Regions from separate parts of the Aeribacillus sp. FSL M8-0235 genome, predicted to be linked through region 1. Evidence: predicted binding sites of a transcription regulator. Region 1 holds the regulator's gene; each other region holds the start of a gene.
What was found. Region 1 encodes CtsR, which represses protease genes until heat stress. Its sites were predicted from a motif close to ATGGTCAATAAAGGTCAAACA; they were not measured.

Region 1 (4,228 bases):
GCTTCCTTTCTAATTGAAGCCTTTCACGAATTAATGTTGCCCTGCGAATATCCCGTTCATTCGGCCGTAGAACTCCTCCTGAATATTGTTGCAGAAATCCGGGCTGAATTAAAATCATAAGCTCATTTAAAACACTGCGTGGAACATTTTGAATAATTCCTAGGTCAATTCCTAAGCGCACATCTGATAAACATTGAATTGCTTCTTTCGATGGAATAATCCTGCTGTATTTGAGAGTGCCGTAGGAACGATATACACGGTCTTCTAGATGATGCGGATTCGTTTTATATAAAGCATCTCTTGCAGCCCGTTCTTGAGCAATTAATTGCCCGACAACACCTATTAAATCATCGACAATATCATCTTCTGATTTGCCTAGCGTAATTTGGTTCGAAATTTGGAATATATTACCTATCGCTTCACTTCCTTCTCCGTACCGACCTCTCACAACCAATCCTAATTGATTGATAGCAGGTATAATTTGGTTAATCTGCTGTGTTAAGACAAGTCCTGGAAGGTGCATCATCACGGAAGCCCGCAAGCCGGTACCGACATTTGTTGGACAGCTAGTTAAGTAGCCCCTATGTTCATCAAATGCATAATCTACTTTTTCCTCAATCCAATCGTCAAGATTCATTGCCATTTTCAACGCTTCTTTTAGCTGAAGGCCCGGGAACAAACATTGAATTCTAATATGATCCTCCTCGTTTATCATAATGCTCACTTCTTCGTTTTCAGATAAAAGGCACCCTCCAAGTGCTGATTCTTCCATTAAATAAGGACTAATCAAATGCTTCTCTACAAGTACGCGTTTTTGAATAGGCTGAAGTTCATTCATTTTCAGCAGCACGAATGTCCCTAAACCGTCAAACACTCTTTGTGAAAATGATTCTTCAAATGTATTTAAAACAGCCAAGGCTTCTTCATTCGACATAATGGTAGGGAAGCTGATATTTTCTATATTTCGCGCCAATCTGACTCGGCTGCTCAGCACAATATCGGAATCAGGTCCTTCTTGATTCATCCAAGGGCTCATGGCTGAACGAATAAATTTTTGAAAGGACATGTCATACTCCCCTTTCGTTCCGTCCATTTATCTTCGCTTCAATGGACCGAATTTCATCCCGAACTTGAGCTGCTCTTTCGAATTCCTCTTTCGCAATTAATTCTTGCAGTTCCTGTTTAAGCATTTTCAGGCGCTTTTTCAAATGAATACTTCCACCGGTCCGTTTCGGTACTTTACCGCCGTGAGTTGTATTCCCGCCATGAACACGTTTTAAAATCGGAGTAATTTGGTGATAAAATGTTTTGTAACAATGGGAGCACCCGAATTTACCAATTTTCGTAAATTGATCAAACGTCATATTACATTTCTCACATTGAATGACCTGATTTTTCTTGAAAACATTTTGCCCTTGGCTGCTAATGGCGCTGTCCATATTTAATAATCCGGACAATAAGTTGTTTATAGAAAAGCCTGGATTCATATTGAATATGAATACATCACTTTTTTCCTGTGCACATTTTTCACATATATGCACTTCAGTCTTTTCGCCGTTGATAATTTTTGTAAAGTGGAAAGTAGCGGGCCTTTCATGACATTCTTGACAAATCATCGTCCATCACATCCTCACTTATATTTTAACGAGGTGAGCATCGCCTTCATCATCCTTGCCCTCAATTCGTCTCGATCAGGCAAATCAATATATAAAACAGACCGATCAATTACGCTCAACATAATTTTCGCTTCTCTTTCTGAAATAACCTCTTCATCAGCCAATCTCAAAATAATATCCTCCGCCGACGATTGTGACAGCCTTTTACCAATGGCATTTAAAATTTGATTGATCAGCTGGATACGGTCATTGATTCGAATTTTCATAATTCGGATATAACCGCCTCCACCCCTTTTGCTTTCGACAATGTAACCCCGTTCAATTGTAAAACGAGTGTTGATCACGTAATTGATTTGCGATGGAACACATTGAAATTTATCCGCAATTTCACTTCTTTTAATTTCAACAATTTCTTTTCCGCTAGAATCTAATACATGCTTTAAATATTGCTCGATAATATCAGATATATTCCGCACCTCGAAAAACACCTCCTTCAACTTTTTGATTGGAATTGCAAAACGCTCAAGAAATGTGCAATATCCTTGAGGGATAGGAGGCAAGATGTTTACGTAATGCTTATTTCCTAAACGATAACAACTAGTCACTTGACTTTGACTATATTTGACCTTAATTATAATATAAATTTTTTTTTGTGTCATTTCAACAAAAAAGCTCACTAATAATATTGCCATTTACAATATGGAAAAAACCCGCTCTTTAAAAAACTTTTTTAACTTCTTGAAATTTCAATAATTCGTTTATGATTTCAGGCATTTCATCTTTTGGAAGGCCAATTTCAAGTAAATATGAACGCTTCGCATGTTTAGTTTCTTTTGGCTTTGACAATGTAAAATGAATTTTATAAACAGAAATATTTAATTGTTCAAGTTTCCGAGTAAATTCCACCAAATCATCTTCTGGAAGACTAACTTGTATCCATTTTTTGCTTGACTTCTCAGCAAAAAAAGCCTCCACCTTATTGAGAAAGATCAAACTCAACAATACAATCAAGGTAGAAAAAATCGCCAACGGATACATTCCTGCCCCAACAACAAGGCCAAGTCCTGCAACAACCCAAATCGAGGCTGCCGTCGTTAATCCTCTTACCGTAACCCCTCTCACTAATATCGTTCCAGCACCTAAAAAACCAATGCCGCTAATGACATAAGAAGGAATTCTTGCTGGGTCAAAACGAATATTTTCATAACGATCCATATATTCTTCAAAGCCATAAAGAGACAGCAGCATCATCATGCAGGAGCCGACACCAACTAACAAATGCGTGCGAAAGCCTGCTGGATGCCGTTTAAATTCTCGTTCAAGGCCAATAAATCCACTTAAAATGACTGCTAAAACAATGCGAATCAACATAATTTGCCATTCCTCAGGCATTATCATTCCTCCTTACCATCCAAATGACTTTTTCTGTTTTGGCCATATATGAATTTTGAAATGATACAGTATTATACTTTCCCATTATATGCGATGAACAGTGCTCAATATTCAATTGTTCTTGAGTATGAGACTAAGAATGATATGAAACAAAAAAGCACTTTTAGAGCTGGCTTTAAAATCAAACGAAGCTTTCACTGCTCATATGCTTCAAGAATGGAACAGTTTATGCTTCTGAAGTAGCGATCAATTAATTATACTCCGATTGAAGGTTTTAAAGAAAGCGAGCTTGATTGCAATAGATGCGGAGGATCTTCAGAAGAAGCGAGCTCTTAGTTGTTCGTAAATTTGTCGTTTTTGTTCGTTCTGTTTTAAGCTGTTTTGTCTGTTTGTTGTAAATTTCCATTTACAAGAGGATAAAAGAGGCTTGAGCTTCTCAAACCGCATTGCAGCGAATAATCGTTTCGTCCATACTTTTTTACATGAGCATTTTGTACATTTTTCAACCCAAGAGCCATAAGGTTTTCTAAAGCATAAAAAAGGACTTCACCCCTTATTTGTAGAATTTTGAAGTGACCAAACCACAAAAATCCACAAGGAGGAAGTCACTTTGTATATTCTACAAGAAAGTCTATTTTCCTTTGAAGAATTGCAAATTTTAGAGTCAAAAGAGAAATTACCGATCTTTTTTAGTGCTCTAGATTTGCGTCCTTATGCTAAACAATTGAAAAGTTCTTCACCCCAAGGGGCTGAAGGACATTCCAAAGAAGGGATATTAAGGGCTCTTATCGCTGCCCCATTAGAAGGTATTGATACTTTTACTTCTCTTCACAATCGATTGAAAAATGACCTGCGTTTTCGTTACCAATGTGGTTTAGATATTAGCAGGCCTGCACCATCCATCTCTACTCTTAGCCGAGTATTTTCTTCACTAACCAAAACTGGACTCGTGAAAAGAATCTTTCAAGATCTCGTCCAGTTAGCTCAAGAGGAAGGAGTAATTGATGGAAAACATCAGGCTATCGACAGTGCCGCCATTGATGCTTACGAAAAGAAGCAGCCTAAGAAGCGAAGTGAACAAACAGGCAACGCCAATTGGGGGGCAAAGTTTGATTCCTTCGGTAATAAAATTACTTGGTTTGGCTATAAGATGCATCTTTCCGTTGACACCAAAAGTGAATTACCAATGGCGATTGAAGTAACCCCTGCTCATATCAACG
Region 2 (4,228 bases), 1.3 Mb from region 1:
CGAGGTCGTTAATTCCTGAATATACTCTTTTAGTTCCGGCATTTCTTTTTTTCTAGCTAATTGAATGGCAAGGTCAATATCATATGGAACACGTATGTGCTGAATCGAAAAAGGAGCCCTTTTCTCCGAGTTGAACATGCCTTCCAAAATGCAGTAGGATGCTTCGGGCAGGTCCAGCGGATTACCGACACTGCCTGCATTGAAAAGCGTTTTGCCGGATAAATGCTGTATAAAGGCATTATGAACATCACCGTATCCGACAACATCCGGCTCCTTCGTTCCCAAACCGGTTTCAACGCTGTTTTCAAACATGGACAATCTTTTTTCAATCGAATCCCAAGGCTGTACCCTTATCCAGACGCTGAAAGGGGATGCATGAAAAAGCCGCAGCCGGCGGCCGCTCATATAAAAATCAATGGAAAACGGGAGGCTACGCAAATATTCTATGTCTTCTTGCGACAACTGATTTTGATGCCAGCGAACGACATCGTTTACATCTTCCCTTGTAATCAGCTCGTCCCAGTTTCCTTTTAAAACAAAATCGCAGGAGCTGCGGACGATATCGATCGCTTCTTTTGATTCAGGTCCTTTTCCGACAAGATCTCCTAAACAAAAAATTCGATCTACATTTCGCAAGCTTATATCTTTCAATACAGACGACAACGCTGGAATATTCCCATGTATATCAGAAATGACCGCGATTTTATCCAAATAAACTCCTCCTTCATTTCCCTACTATTTTATCATGATTTGTTATCGTCTGGAATTTTTTTGAACATTAATAATATGAAAAAGGCAATGCTCATATACCCGAACAGCGGATAAAGCGTGGAAATGAGCTTTCCGTATCCTATCAGGCTGACTAAATAACATAATAATAGGATGAAAATGACACCAGCGATTTTTGCCAAAGGCTTTTCCGATGATAATTGACGTTCCAAACCATACAGATTGCCGATCAACGATGAAAATATTTCTCCAAAAATAACAAGGATGTATATGTAATAAAAGCCTGAAAACAGCTGCTTGACAATTTCAGCCATTGGGATTTCAAAAAGCCCGGCGTCCGGCAAATGCAGAAGGGAGAAATAGCTAGAAAATAAAATGAAGCTTAATCCGAGACCGCCTACAACTCCGCCCAATTTAATGGCGCTTTCATCCTTTATTGCGTTTGCGAGCGGAACAAGTACAGCCTGAGCAAGAGAGAGATTAAAAGAAACATATAAAAAGCTTGATTTGACTGGTTGAAACACTCCATCCAACGATAAATCGATAAAATCACCCCTTATGATGGCTTCAATGGAGATGATCAGGCTAAACAAAATAAAAAGCGGAACAACCATTAGATTGACGGAAGACAGCCCTTTGACTCCAAACGAAATCACAGCAATGGAAAGCACAATCGTTAAAAAAATTCCAAATTGCTTTGAAAGCGACAGTTGCTCTTCAAAAATCGCCCCCGCCCCCGACAGCATGACCGATGTGATGCCAATCAGCATCATAAACATCAAGCCGTTGACTACATAAGCTGACAACGTCCCAAACAAAAATTGGTTCAACTGCAAATACGAAGATGCATTAATGCGTCTTCCGATCAACATCATTTTCGTTCCCAGCCAAACAAATAAAACGGCAGAACAAATAATTCCAACAATTCCTCCAGCGCCGTATTTTGAAAAAAACTCAACGATCTCTTTTCCCGTTGCAAACCCTGCACCGATGACAGTGCCGATATAGACAGAAGCTATTTGAAGTGCCAATACCCATTTATTGCTCATGTTTCACCCACCTTACTTTATCAACAATATATGGACAAGAAGGGAAAAAAAGACGAAAAAAATTTGTAAAAAAGACTTGAAAGTCAAAAAAGGTCAAAGTATAATAAAGTCAGAAAAGGTCAAACAGTGAATCTAACTATTGAATGATTGAGATTGTTTCTTTGATTCCAAAAGGTCAAAGAAAGTCAAAGAAGTTTCTTCTTTTGGTCAAAGTTAATCAAAGTCAAAAAGGAGGAATGTTATATGTTGTGTGAAAATTGCCAAGCAAGAAAAGCCAATGTTTTATTAAATGTACAAATCAATCACAACAAACAAGAAATGCGTCTCTGTCAAGAATGCTATCAACAATATAAACAAAAAATCCCAAGTGGTTTTTACGGATTCAGCGGTTTCGATGAATTATTTCAATCATTTATGCCAAACTCTTTTGAGAGCTTTGACCAAGCTGTTCAAGCACAACCGAAATCAGGGGGCGGAAAACAGAACGGCTTCCTCGATCAATTCGGCCGAAATTTAACGGATGCTGCAAAAGCTGGGTTGATTGATCCTGTCATCGGCCGCGATGATGAGGTAAGACGAGTGATTGAAATTTTAAATCGACGCAACAAAAATAACCCGGTTTTAATCGGAGAACCAGGCGTAGGGAAAACAGCTATTGTGGAAGGACTAGCCTTAAAAATTTCTCAAGGAGACGTTCCGCAAAAATTAAAAAATAAAGAAGTTTATTTGCTGGATGTTTCATCACTTGTCGCCAACACGGGAATTCGCGGACAATTTGAACAGCGGATGAAGCAGCTAATTCAAGAATTGCAAGCCCGAAAAAACATCATCCTGTTTATCGATGAAATTCATCTTTTAGTCGGCGCCGGTTCTGCGGAAGGTTCTATGGATGCCGGCAACATATTAAAGCCAGCGCTCGCCCGCGGTGAGCTTCAAGTTGTCGGAGCAACAACTCTAAAAGAATACCGGCAAATCGAAAAAGATGCAGCCCTTGAACGACGCTTCCAGCCGGTTATTGTGAAAGAACCTTCCATTGAAGAAGCGATCAGCATTTTAAAAGGAATTCAAGAAAAATATGAACAATACCATCAAGTCAAATATTCAGAAGATGCGATTAAAGCTTGCGTCACACTATCTCATCGATATATTCAAGACCGCTTTTTGCCTGACAAAGCCATCGATTTAATGGATGAAGCTGGTTCAAGATTAAACTTAAAAGCCGAGCCGGCTAATGAAGCAGACATCCACGAGCGGCTTAAACAAATTGCCCATGAAAAAGAAAAAGCGCTAAAGGAAGAACGATACGAACTTGCAGCTAAGCTTCGCGACGAAGAAGCTGCCCTTGAAAAGCAGCTTGAACAAGGAAAGGACAAACAGCAAGCAATCGTTCAAGTAGAAGACATTCAAAAAATCATCGAAGAAAAAACCGGCATACCAGTCGGCAAGCTGCAAGAGGATGAGCAAGCAAAAATGAAACATTTAGAAGAAAACTTGGCGAAAAAAATTATCGGCCAAGAGGATGCTGTCCGGAAAGTGGCAAAAGCCATTCGCCGCAGCCGCGCTGGATTGAAAGCAAAAAACCGACCGATCGGATCCTTCCTGTTCGTCGGCCCGACTGGCGTTGGAAAAACGGAATTGTCGAAAACATTAGCTTCGGAGCTGTTCGGTTCAAAAGATGCCATGATTCGCTTGGATATGAGTGAATATATGGAAAAACATTCTGTTTCAAAATTAATCGGCTCGCCTCCAGGCTATGTCGGACATGAAGAAGCAGGACAATTAACGGAAAAGGTTCGTCGCAACCCTTACTGCATTATCCTGCTGGATGAAATTGAAAAAGCTCATCCAGATGTACAGCACATTTTCTTGCAAATATTAGAAGACGGACGCTTGACAGACAGCCAAGGCCGCACCGTCAGCTTCAAAGATACGGTCATTATTATGACCTCTAACGCTGGAGCAGGTGCAAAACAAGTTCACGTCGGTTTTAACAGCACGGTGGAAAAAGAATCAAGCATCCTTGAATCTCTCGGTTCATTCTTTAAGCCTGAATTTTTAAACCGTTTCGATGCCATTATCGAATTTAAACCGCTTGATAAAGAAGATTATTTGAAAATAGTTGATTTGATGCTTGAAGAAGTTCGGAACACGTTGAAAGAACAAAACATTTCATTGGACGTAACAGAAAAAGCAAAAGAAAAATTGGTAGAAATCGGCTATCATCCATCGTTCGGCGCTCGTCCGCTTCGCCGCGTCATTCAAGAACATATTGAAGACAAAATTGCAGACATCCTGTTAGACGGTGAAGTGCACAATCATTTAATCGCCGACGTAGAAAATGAAGAAATTGTTATTCGTTCATAACAGCTGCCCTAACAGTCCATTAGGGCAGTTTTTTTATTTGGGAGCAGCATCGCAAAAATCGATTCCGATGAATGTGTCGTTTATTT
Region 3 (4,228 bases), 990 kb from region 1:
TACATGAACTGTCAGATAAAGGAGTCGAAATGAGTTTATGAGCACACTTAAAGGTCGTAACGTTTTAAAGCTGCTTGATTTTACATCAGAAGAAATTCAATATTTGCTCGAGGAAGCATTGAAATTAAAGCAAAATCCGCTATCAAACGTCCTTCATGGGAAAACGCTGGCGATGATTTTCGAAAAATCATCCACTCGAACTCGTGTCTCCTTTGAAGTAGGAATGCTGCAATTAGGGGGACATGCGCTTGCTCTTTCTTCAAAAGAGCTTCAGCTCGGGCGCGGTGAGACAATCGCTGATACAGCGAGAGTATTGTCGCGATATGTGGATGCCATTCTTCTCCGCACAACTGACCATAATCGGGTCAAAGAGCTTGCCGAATATGCAACTGTCCCTGTCATCAATGGTTTGTGCGACTTGTACCATCCTTGCCAAGCGTTAGCTGATTTATTGACAATTTATGAGCTGAAAGGCAAATTTTCAGGCGTAAAAGTCGTTTATGTTGGCGACGGCAACAATGTCGCCCACTCCCTTATGGTTGGCTGCGCAAAAGTTGGCGCTCATTTTACGATCGCAGCCCCAGAAGGCTATGAGCCAAATGAAAGCATTTTGAAACAGGCGAAAGAAATTGCTGGCGAAACGGGCGGGAAAGTCGAATTAATTCATAATCCAGACGAAGCGGTTCAGGATGCTGATATTATTTATACGGACGTTTGGGTCAGCATGGGACAGGAAGAAGAAACAGAAGCAAGAATGAAAGCATTTAAACCGTTTCAAGTAAATCAATCCTTGCTGGCAAAAGCAAAACGAGATGTAAGCTTCCTTCACTGCCTGCCGGCTGCGCGCGGTTTGGAAGTGACAGATGAAGTGATGGACGGAAGCCAATCAGCGGTATTTTTGCAGGCCGAAAACCGCCTTCATGCGCAAAAAGCAATTTTAAAAGAAATTATGGCTTAACAAGATCTTTCGTTGATAAAGCAGGATGATCTCCTGCTTTTTTCTTTTGAAACCGGGGCGAAAGGTTTTATTCTACTGCATATATATCCAGACAAAAAAGAACGACAGGTGAGACGATTTTGGGAATGATTGTAAATAATGATTCTCGCAGAAACAGTAAAAAGAGCTTTTGATCCAGCATTCGGTGCTTGAACGCTTAAACGATTTTTTCAAAAGGATGCCATATGCAGTGAGTTCGATTTTGGGCGTTGAGTAAAGTTTCGAAGTACATCACATAATGAAAATTATCAAAGGTGTTTCTGTCTATACATGAAAAATCTTCTGATAGCCAACAATAATGTCCAAGGAGGGATGATTCATGGGTCAAAATCGTCAATTCAGGCCTGGTCAAAAAGCACCTAACAACGGAATCTACATCGAAGTCGGCGAGACCGGATCGATGGTGGTCGATCCCAAAAAGGTTGAACTCAAAGCAGGAGATCGATTCCCCGAAACATCCAACCATAATCGGGTTTGGACCTATAAGCGCAAGCCGTAATATTTCGAACAACGCTAAGCCATTCTGAAAACGAATGGCTTTACTTGATTTATAAAGAAGTTATAATAAAATTAAAGGTCAAAAAAAGTCAAAATAGGGGCGTTTCGGTATGGATGTAAATCAATTCACGGAGAAGCTGCAAAATGGTCTGGTAGAAGCTCAAAAAATCGCAAAAGAACATGAACATCAAGAAGTGGATGAATTTCATATTTTACTTGCTTTTCTGCGGCAGTCTGACGGGATTTTTCCAAGAATTTTAGAAAAACTTAAATGCCCTGTACAACAAATTGAGTCAGCGATCAACGAGTATTTACAAAAAAAGCCGAAAGTATCTATTCACGGAAACGGTGAGGTAAATATTTATATTTCCCGTACTCTTTCAGAAGCTTTTGCAAAAGCGGACGAAATAAGGAAAGATTTTCAAGATGATTATTTATCAGTTGAACATATTATATTGGCATTTTCCGAATCGAGCTCAAAAGAAGTGAGAGAGCTTTTTCAGCAATATCACTTAACAAAAGCTGCCATATTGAAAGTGTTAAAGGAAATAAGGGGGAATGCTCGGGTGACATCACCTAATCCAGAAAGCACTTATGAAGTATTGGAGAAATACGGCCGTGATTTAGTTAAAGAGGTGAAAGAAGGAAAAATTGACCCTGTCATAGGCCGTGATCAAGAAATTCGGCGCGTGATCCGAATTTTATCAAGAAAAACGAAAAACAACCCGGTGTTAATCGGTGAACCAGGGGTTGGAAAAACAGCGATCGTGGAAGGATTAGCCCATCGGATTGTACGAAAAGATGTACCGGAGGGATTAAAAGATAAAACAATATTTGCTTTAGATATGAGCTCGCTCATTGCGGGAGCCAAGTTTCGCGGAGAATTTGAAGAAAGATTAAAAGCCGTTTTGCAAGAAATCAAAAAGAGCGATGGACGGATTATTTTATTTATTGATGAATTGCACACAATAGTCGGGGCCGGCAAAACAGAAGGAGCGATGGATGCCGGCAACATGTTAAAGCCGATGCTTGCGAGAGGTGAGCTGCACTGCATAGGAGCAACGACACTTGATGAACATCGCAAGTATATTGAAAAAGATCCGGCACTTGAGCGGCGTTTTCAACAGGTGCTTGTGAGCGAACCGTCTGTGGAAGACACGATTTCCATTTTACGAGGACTAAAAGAACGGTTTGAAATCCATCATGGAGTCAAAATTCATGATTCGGCGATTGTAGCTGCGAGTGAGCTCTCGCACCGCTATATTACAGAACGCTTCCTGCCTGATAAAGCGATTGATTTAATCGATGAAGCATGCGCGATGATCCGCACGGAAATAGATTCAATGCCGACAGAACTTGATGAAGTGACGAGAAGGATTATGCAGCTTGAAATTGAAGAGGCTGCATTGAAAAAAGAAACGGATGACATCAGCCGAATCAGATTGGAAGAGTTGCAAAAGGAACTTGCAAATTTAAAAGAGAAAGCAAATGAAATGAAGGCGAAATGGCAGCTTGAAGTCGAAGGTATTCAACAGCTCAGAAGCTTGAGGGAAGAGCTGGAAAAAGCACGCAGAGATTTAGCTGATGCTGAAAATGAATACGATTTAAACAAAGCGGCTGAGCTGCGCCATGGAAAAATTCCGGCGCTGGAAAAACAAATCAAACAGCTGGAAGAAGAAATGAAGCAGAAAGAGGAAAACAAGATGCTTCGCGAGGAAGTAACAGAAGAGGAAATTGCCGGTATTGTGTCAAGATGGACTGGCATTCCGGTAGCAAAGCTTGTACAAGGGGAAAGAGAAAAGCTTCTGAAGCTTGAACAAATATTAAAAGAAAGGGTCATCGGGCAAGACGATGCAGTTGAATTAGTATCGGATGCAGTTTTGCGTGCGCGGGCAGGCATAAAAGATCCGAACAGGCCGATCGGCTCCTTCCTCTTTTTAGGTCCGACAGGGGTCGGGAAAACGGAGCTGGCGAAAGCATTGGCAGAAGCGCTTTTTGACAGCGAGGACGAAATAGTCCGCATTGATATGTCGGAGTATATGGAAAAACATTCTGTCTCAAGGCTGATCGGCGCACCTCCGGGTTATGTCGGATATGAAGAAGGAGGACAGCTGACGGAAAAAGTTCGGAGACATCCGTACTCGGTTATATTACTGGACGAAATCGAAAAGGCTCACCCAGAAGTGTTTAACATATTGCTGCAAATGCTTGATGACGGCAGGGTGACCGATTCGAAAGGAAGAACAGTTGATTTTAAAAATACAGTGATCATTATGACATCCAACATCGGTTCTCAGCATTTGCTCTCCGGTTTAAATGATGAGGGGGAAATAACAGACGAAGCGAAAAAGAAAGTTCTTGATGAGCTTTCCATGCATTTCCGGCCAGAATTTTTAAACCGGATTGATGACACGATCTTGTTCAAGCCTTTAACAATGAACGAAGTAAAAGGAATAGTAGAAAAGCTTTTAAAAGAGCTTCAAGCGCGCCTATCCCATAAACAACTTACACTAAAGATTACAGATGAAGCGAAGGAATTCATTGCAAAAAGAGGATTTGATCCTGTATTTGGCGCACGGCCGCTGAAACGGTTTATTCAAAAGCATGTAGAGACAAAACTTGCGAAAGCGGTTATTGCTGGAACCGTTCATGATCGTGACCAAGTTCTGTTAGAGGTAGAAAATGAAGAAATTGTTATAAAAACGGATTTGCATGCTCATGAGAAGAGCGGAG

Region 2: a site for CtsR is predicted at 1,884-1,904, ahead of NSQ71_RS07040 (ATP-dependent Clp protease ATP-binding subunit). Genes of this name have one in related genera too.
Region 3: a site for CtsR is predicted at 1,571-1,591, ahead of clpB (ATP-dependent chaperone ClpB). Genes of this name have one in related genera too.

What each region holds. Positions count from the first base shown of each region.
Region 1 covers NZ_JBBOBW010000001.1:106,394-110,621, reverse strand. The annotation lists gene NSQ71_RS00570 (protein arginine kinase) at 1-1,066, opposite strand, end outside; gene NSQ71_RS00565 (UvrB/UvrC motif-containing protein) at 1,068-1,616, opposite strand; gene NSQ71_RS00560 (CtsR family transcriptional regulator) at 1,631-2,092, opposite strand; gene NSQ71_RS00555 (MgtC/SapB family protein) at 2,334-3,008, opposite strand; partial or broken gene NSQ71_RS00550 (transposase) at 3,619-4,228, shown strand, end outside.
Region 2 covers NZ_JBBOBW010000001.1:1,444,845-1,449,072, reverse strand. The annotation lists gene NSQ71_RS07050 (metallophosphoesterase family protein) at 1-711, opposite strand, end outside; gene NSQ71_RS07045 (YkvI family membrane protein) at 744-1,778, opposite strand; gene NSQ71_RS07040 (ATP-dependent Clp protease ATP-binding subunit) at 2,022-4,142, shown strand.
Region 3 covers NZ_JBBOBW010000001.1:1,100,271-1,104,498, forward strand. The annotation lists gene NSQ71_RS05460 (carbamoyl phosphate synthase large subunit) at 1-41, shown strand, start outside; gene argF (ornithine carbamoyltransferase) at 38-958, shown strand; gene NSQ71_RS05470 (YjzC family protein) at 1,317-1,496, shown strand; gene clpB (ATP-dependent chaperone ClpB) at 1,606-4,228, shown strand, end outside.